Linked DNA regions of Lichenihabitans psoromatis. The protein of the gene in region 2 interacts with the protein of the main gene of each other region in a pairwise test. Links are inferred from orthologs where the notes say so. Each region holds a gene or a part of one and is shown on either strand. Other genes may lie near its edges.

What was found. Proteins that work in one complex are often made in the same cells at the same time.
Region 1: the proteins of EY713_RS17180 (region 2) and ybgC interact in binary tests that used the Escherichia coli proteins (3 or more experiments, as listed by UniProt). The link is inferred for Lichenihabitans psoromatis from one-to-one orthologs.

Annotation. Positions count from the first base shown.
Region 1 is NZ_CP036515.1:4,379,951-4,383,307, forward strand. What follows is about bases 1-2,989. They hold ybgC (tol-pal system-associated acyl-CoA thioesterase), read left to right. Parts: upstream 1-1,266; coding sequence 1,267-1,713; downstream 1,714-2,989. Other genes in these bases: EY713_RS20485 (shikimate dehydrogenase), read right to left, coding at 1-89; ruvB (Holliday junction branch migration DNA helicase RuvB), read left to right, coding at 215-1,270; tolQ (protein TolQ), read left to right, coding at 1,872-2,594; EY713_RS20505 (ExbD/TolR family protein), read left to right, coding at 2,619-2,989. Also shown: more of EY713_RS20505, read left to right, coding at 2,990-3,065.
Region 2 is NZ_CP036515.1:3,677,320-3,680,946, forward strand. Bases 381-3,270 are described here. They hold EY713_RS17180 (acyl carrier protein), read right to left. Parts: upstream 2,001-3,270; coding sequence 1,761-2,000; downstream 381-1,760. Other genes in these bases: fabF (beta-ketoacyl-ACP synthase II), read right to left, coding at 381-1,619; fabG (3-oxoacyl-[acyl-carrier-protein] reductase), read right to left, coding at 2,379-3,116; fabD (ACP S-malonyltransferase), read right to left, coding at 3,116-3,270. Outside these bases: more of fabF, read right to left, coding at 354-380; more of fabD, read right to left, coding at 3,271-3,627. UniProt on the Escherichia coli protein: Carrier of the growing fatty acid chain in fatty acid biosynthesis.

The DNA.
Region 1 (3,357 bases), 700 kb from region 2 along the record:
AGCGCATCGAGCCAGAACCCGTGAACCAGCGGCGAGCGCGAGTGAGCGATCGGGTGGCCGATGACGAAAGCGCGGGGGGACAGCGGCATGATGCTCGATCGCAACGAGGATGACCGCGGCCCGGCCCGGCATAGCGGTTCGCCTAGCACGACGTCTCTATGCTATTCGAGAACAAATCACCGCCAAAGCGCCCGCGACAGCCCGGACCCCCTCAGTGTCAGACCAGCCCCGACGCCTGCTCACCCCGGACCTTCGCGATGACGACCACGAGGCGTCGCTGCGGCCGCAGGTGCTGGAGGATTTCACCGGCCAGGAGGCGCTTCGTAAGAACCTCAAGGTGTTCGTCGAAGCCGCCAAGACCCGAGGCGAAGCGCTCGATCACGTGCTGTTCGTCGGGCCGCCCGGCCTTGGCAAGACAACGCTGGCTCAAATCGTGGCGCGCGAACTCGGCGTCAACTTTCGCTCGACCTCTGGTCCCGTCATCGCCAAGGCGGGTGACTTGGCGGCGCAATTGACCGCGCTCGAAGACCGCGATGTTCTGTTCATCGACGAAATTCATCGGCTCAATCCGGCCGTGGAGGAGATCCTCTATCCGGCCATGGAAGATTTCCAGCTCGATCTCATCATCGGCCAAGGTCCTGCGGCCCGGTCGGTGAAGATCGATCTCGCCAAATTCACGCTCGTGGGCGCGACCACGCGGGCCGGCTTGCTGACGACGCCTCTGCGCGATCGCTTCGGCATCCCGCTACGGCTGAATTTCTATAATGTAACCGAACTCGAAAGCATCGTGCGGCGCGGGGCGCGGGTGTTGGGGATCGGCATGGCGCCTGATGGCGCCAATGAGATTGCGCGGCGGGCGCGCGGCACGCCCCGGATCGCGGGACGTTTGCTCCGTCGGGTGCGCGATTTTGCCGTTGTCGACGACGAACCGATCATCACCCGCAAGGTCGCCGACCGCGCCCTGAAACTGCTGGACGTCGACGACGTCGGCCTCGACCAGATGGATCGACGTTACCTCGACGCCGTTTCAATCTCGTTCGGGGGCGGCCCGGTCGGCATCGAGACGATCGCGGCCGCCCTGTCGGAGCCTCGCGACGCGATCGAAGACATCATCGAGCCGTTCCTGATCCAGCTTGGTTTTCTGCATCGGACGCCGCGCGGCCGCATGCTGACCCCGCATGCGTTTCGTCACCTGGGGCTCGCGGTCCCCTCGCAAGCGCCTGTCGCCAACCAGATCGGGCTGTTCGATCTCGGAGACGATGTCGGATGAGCGGTGCCGCTTTCGAGGCGCATCGATGGAGCGTGCGTGTTTATTACGAGGACACGGATTTCTCCGGCGTCGTCTACCACGCCAATTATCTGCGGTTTCTCGAGCGGGGCCGCACCGAGTTCCTGCGCCATCTCGGCATCAACCAGGCCGACCTCCGCGCCTCACCAGAGAGCGGTCCGATGGCCTTTGCGGTGCGGCATATAACGCTCGATTTTCGCGCCGCCGCCCGGATGGACGATATCTTGATGGTCGACACCACCATCGAGGCGCTCGGCGGCGCTTCCGTCACGATGGGCCAGTCGATCCAGCGCGGCGAGGACGTCCTTGTCACGGCCGACATCCGCATCGGCTTGGTTCAAGACGGTCGAGCGCGGCGCTTTCCCCCCGCTTTGATGGCGAGATTGCGGCCCGATGGGAAACATTTGTCGCCTTCGATCGCATAAACCTTTCAGTAACGGCTCCTTAACGATAATCAGGGATTAACTCGTCGCGTGGATTCGCCGAGGAGCCGTCCTGTTCAAGCCCCAGAATTGACCGATTTTGGCGACAGGACACACGACCATCCTTCTAGAGACGCGTCGACCGCAAGGACTTAGAGCCGATGAACCCTGCCGATGTCGCAGCCCCGGTCGCCGATATTTCGATCTTCGGAATGTTTTGGAACGCCCATCTGGTCGTGAAAGTGGTGATGCTCGGCCTGTTGTTCGCCTCCGTTTGGTGTTGGGCGATCATCATCAACAAGACGATCCTGTTCTCCAAGACCCGCAAGGCCATCGACCGATTTGAGACAGTGTTCTGGTCCGGGCAGTCTTTGGAAGAACTTTATACGACCCTGTCGCAACGCGAGACGATCGGCATGGCGTCGCTGTTCGTGGCTGCCATGCGCGAGTGGAAGCGCTCGTTCCAGAACGTCGGCTCGTCCTTCATGGGGCTGCATGCACGGCTCGAGAAGGTGCTTGACGTGTCGATTGCTCGAGAAGTCGAGAAGCTCGAACATAACCTCATCGTGCTGGCGACCGTGGCGTCGACCGCCCCGTTCGTCGGGCTGTTCGGCACGGTCTGGGGTATCATGACCTCGTTCCGCTCGATCGCAGCCTCGAAAAACACCTCGCTCGCAGTCATCGCACCGGGTCTCGCCGAAGCGCTGTTGGCGACAGCCATCGGCCTCTTCGCGGCCATTCCGGCGCTGATCTTCTTCAACAACCTGCAAGGCATCGTGGCAAAGTTCCAGGCCCGGATGGAAAGCTTCGCCGACGAGTTCTCGTCGATCCTGTCGCGGCAGATCGATCAGCATGTCGGTGGCGAACGCGATCGCGCAGCCTGATCCCCTCTAGTCGGAGAGCATCCCATGGGCATGTCCGTATCGGCGGGTGGCAAAGGCGGACGGCGTCGGCGGGGCGTGCCGCGCTATGGCGCGATGGCCGAGATCAACATGACGCCGTTCATCGACGTCATCCTGGTGCTGCTCATCATCTTCATGGTGTCGGCTCCCCTGCTGGCGAGCGGCGTGCCGATCGACCTGCCGCAGACCAAGGCGGCACAGCTCAACGTCGACCAGAAGCCGCTCAGCGTCGCGGTCGATCCCAAGGGCGACATCTATATTCTCGATCAGCCGGTTACGGTCGACGAGCTTCCGGCCAAGCTGCAGGCGCTGGCCAAGGCGGGCTATGACGAGCGCATCTACGTGCGTGGTGCCAAGACCGTGAATTACGGTCGCATCGCCGAAGTCATGTCGATCATCACGGCCTCTGGTTATAAAAAGGTCGCGCTCGTCACGGACCAAGACACGAAGTGAGATCGTCGTGTCGGTGAAGCGTCGCTTTTCAGAGCCCGGATTCGTCGTCTCCGTGGTCGTCCACGTGGCGGCCTTGGGCGCGGCGCTCGTGTCGTTTTCCTCGGCGCCGGTCTTCGATGACGTTCAGGAGACCGTTCCGGTCGAGATGGTGACCGACGCGCAATTCAACCAGATCATGAAGGGCGAGAAGACCGCCAAGGAGGTTCGTCCCGAGGCTGTCGCGAAAGCCGAAGCGGTCGCCCCGGTCGAGGACACCAAGCCAAACCCGCCGACGCCCGACCAATCGAAAGAC
Region 2 (3,627 bases):
TTCGAAGCGAACGGCGCCCCCCGAAGCTCGATCGTCTCTCGGCCGGACCCTGCGTTGGCGATGTTGGATCTTTCGGAGTGTCGACCATCATCAAACCGTGAGTTGCGGATGTGAATATGTAGGGCGCGACCCTAAGGCTTTTGCGCCGCGGCGACTACCGCAAGGTGAACGACGGCATCACGGCCTCCGACGGAGATGCGCCGATCCGCCCCGGAACCCTGCAACAACAGCACTGAAAATGTGGCGACGCAGCGACAAACCAGTGAGAGGTCACGAAACGCTATTGTCATGTTGCAGACTTGTCGCGTGACGGTGGTTCCAGAGAGCCAGGGCGGCACAGCGTCGACGACGTATCAGTGTTCGACGCGTTTGAAGATGAGTGACGCATTGGTGCCGCCGAAGCCGAATGAATTCGACAGCACATGCGTGATCGGACGGGCTTTGGCCGTGTGGGCCACCAGATCGATCTGCGTCTCGACCGACGGGTGATCGAGGTTGAGTGTCGGCGGGACGATCTGATCGCGGATCGCCAGCAAGGAAAAGATCGCCTCGACGGCTCCTGCCGCGCCCAAAAGATGGCCTGTGGCGGATTTCGTCGACGACATGGCAACCGAGGACGCCGCATCGCCGAGGACGCGCTCGACAGCGCGGAGTTCGATCTCGTCGCCCAACGGCGTCGAAGTCCCATGAGCGTTGATATAGTCGATGTCGCTGGCCGAGAGGCCCGCTCGCTTCAAGGCCGCCGACATGCACCGAAAGGCGCCGTCGCCATCTTCGGCTGGTGCCGTGATATGATGCGCGTCCCCCGACATGCCGTAGCCGACCACCTCGCCATAGATCTTGGCGCCACGGGCCTTGGCATGCTCAAAGCTTTCGAGAACGACGCAGCCTGCGCCTTCGCCCATGATGAAACCGTCGCGATCCCGATCATACGGGCGGGAGGCGGCTTGCGGCCGATCGTTGAAGCCGGTCGTCAGGGCGCGACAGGCCGCGAAGCCAGCGAATGACAGTCGGTTGACGGCCGATTCCGTGCCGCCCGCCACCATGACTTCCGCGTCGCCAAATTGGATGATGCGAGCCGCATCGCCGATCGCATGCGCGCCTGTGGAACAAGCCGTGACGACGGCATGGTTCGGTCCCTTGAGGCCATAGCGGATCGATACATACCCGCCGGCGAGATTGATAAGGCGGCCGGGAATGAAAAAGGGTGAGATCCGGCGCGGCCCTTTTTCGTCGAGCAGAAGCGCACCGTCGTTAATGCCGCCGAGTCCTCCGATACCGGATCCGATCATAACCCCGGTCTCGATCTGATCCTCATAGCGGGTCGGAAGCCAATCGGCGTCGGCTAAGGCCTGCCCTGCGGCACCCATCGCAAAGACGATGAAATCATCGACCTTGCGCTGCTCTTTTGGCTCCATCCAACGAGCGGGATCGAAGCTCCCGTCGGTGCCGTCGCCCCGCGGCACTTCGCATCCGATCTTGCACGGCAGATCGGACACATCGAACCGATCAATCAGTTTGGCGCCGTTCTTGCCCTCGAGGAGAGCGCGCCAGGATGTGTCGACATCGCCGCCGAGCGGCGTCACCATACCGACCCCGGTAACTACAACGCGCCTCAATGAATCCACCTCATCACCCTCAAGCTCCGAAGCTTTCGGAGCAAGAGGATCTTTCCGCGCTTCGCTTCATCAGACGCCGGTTCTGCGACCGGCTTGAACCGCATCACCGGCTCTGCACCCTGCTCGGCAGGACGTGCTGGCTTAAGCCTTTTTGTTCTTTTCCAAGAACCGGACGGCATCGCCGACCGTGACAATCGTCTCGGCAGCATCGTCCGGGATTTCAACACCGAACTCTTCTTCGAAGGCCATCACGAGTTCGACCGTGTCGAGCGAATCTGCGCCAAGATCGTCAATGAAATTAGCGTTATCGACGACCTTTTCCGGCTCGACGCCGAGATGTTCAACCACGATCTTCTTTACGCGCTCGGCGACATCGCTCATTTTTGTATCCTCGTTCATATTCATTTTGGTTGGTCACGCTCACCGTGGTGATGCATGACCGCTGCCCCCTCGTGGACCGTTCGACCGACCATCGTCAGACCGGACAGCCACGAGAAACGAAAGCTCTCCCACGTTCCGCGTGACCGAAGGTTCGCCCTGAAGACCGAACCAACAGCTGCGTCGCGGGCACCTCGACTTGAAACACGAAGACCTCGAACCGTCACTCGACTTTTCGCTTCGCATGCAAATCATCCGACGAAACCCAGTGTTTTTCCACTGATAATCCGTCGGCGGCGCTGGGTCGTAACATACTTTATAGACGATTGCGAGAGACCCGCCAGCGGATCCTCATGGGCTCGACCAAGACCAATAAGGCTCTCAAATCATTGCCATTCCGCCATTGACGTGAAGAGTCTGCCCCGTCACATAGCCGGCTTCTTGGCTTGCGAGATAGACAACTGCGGAAGCAACGTCCGATCCGTTGCCTAGACGTCGAGCCGGGACGGAAGCAAGTATTGATTCCTTTTGTTTGTCGTTCAGCACGTCCGTCATCGGGCTCTCGATGAAACCTGGGGCGACGCAGTTCACCGTCACGTTCCGCGTGGCGACCTCGCCGGCCAAGGACTTCGACATGCCGATCATCCCGGCCTTTGAGGCGGCGTAATTGCTCTGACCTGGATTGCCCATCACCCCGACCACGGAGGTGATCCCGATAATCCGGCCATAGCGTCGACGCGTCATGCTTTTCAGCGCCGCGCGAGCCAACATGAACCCTGCTGTCAAATTGACCATCAGCACGACATTCCAATCATCATCCTTCATCCGCAGCGCCAGCGTATCGCGCGTCACGCCGGCATTGTTGACCAGGATATCGAGAGGGCCTGCCGCCTCTTCGGCTCGCGCCACAAGGGTCTTGACCTGTTCGGGATCCGACAGATCGCATTGCACCGGGAAGCTTCTCTCGCCCAGGGTTGAGGCAAGCGTCTCGAGCGCCTCGACACGCGTTCCCGACAGAACGACCGTCGCGCCCTGCTGGTGGAGTGCGGTCGCGATCGCCTGGCCGAGGCCGCCCGTTGCACCCGTGACGAGCGCGGTTTTCCCCGATAGATCGAACATCAATGCTCCTGGATCGAATTGCGAGCCGCCGCAAAGGCCTCGATATCTGCCGGCGTTCCGACCGATATCGTCCGCAGTCCTGGCGTGATGCGCTTGACGAGACCGCATAGAACGGCGCCCGAACCGAGTTCGACAAGATCATCGACACCGGCCTCGGCCATCGTCAGCACGACGTCTCGCCAGCGAACGGTGCCGCAAATCTGTGCCACCAGGGATTGCCTGATGGAGTCGACGTCGGATACCGGCTTACCATCCCGGTTGGCGAAGAGCGGGACGACAGGCGGATGCATCGACACCGTCGCAAGCGCATCCTGCATTTTATCGGCGGCAGACCGCATGAGACCGCAATGAAAAGGAGCGGAGACATTGAGCAGCACGGCTCGCTTGACGCCCCGCTGCTTGGCCAAAGCGATCGCGCGGTCGATCGCAGCCGCGTGACCCGATAGGACGACCTGTCCGCCTCCGTTATCATTCGCGACATCGCAGACGTCGCCTTCAGCGGCGTCGGCCG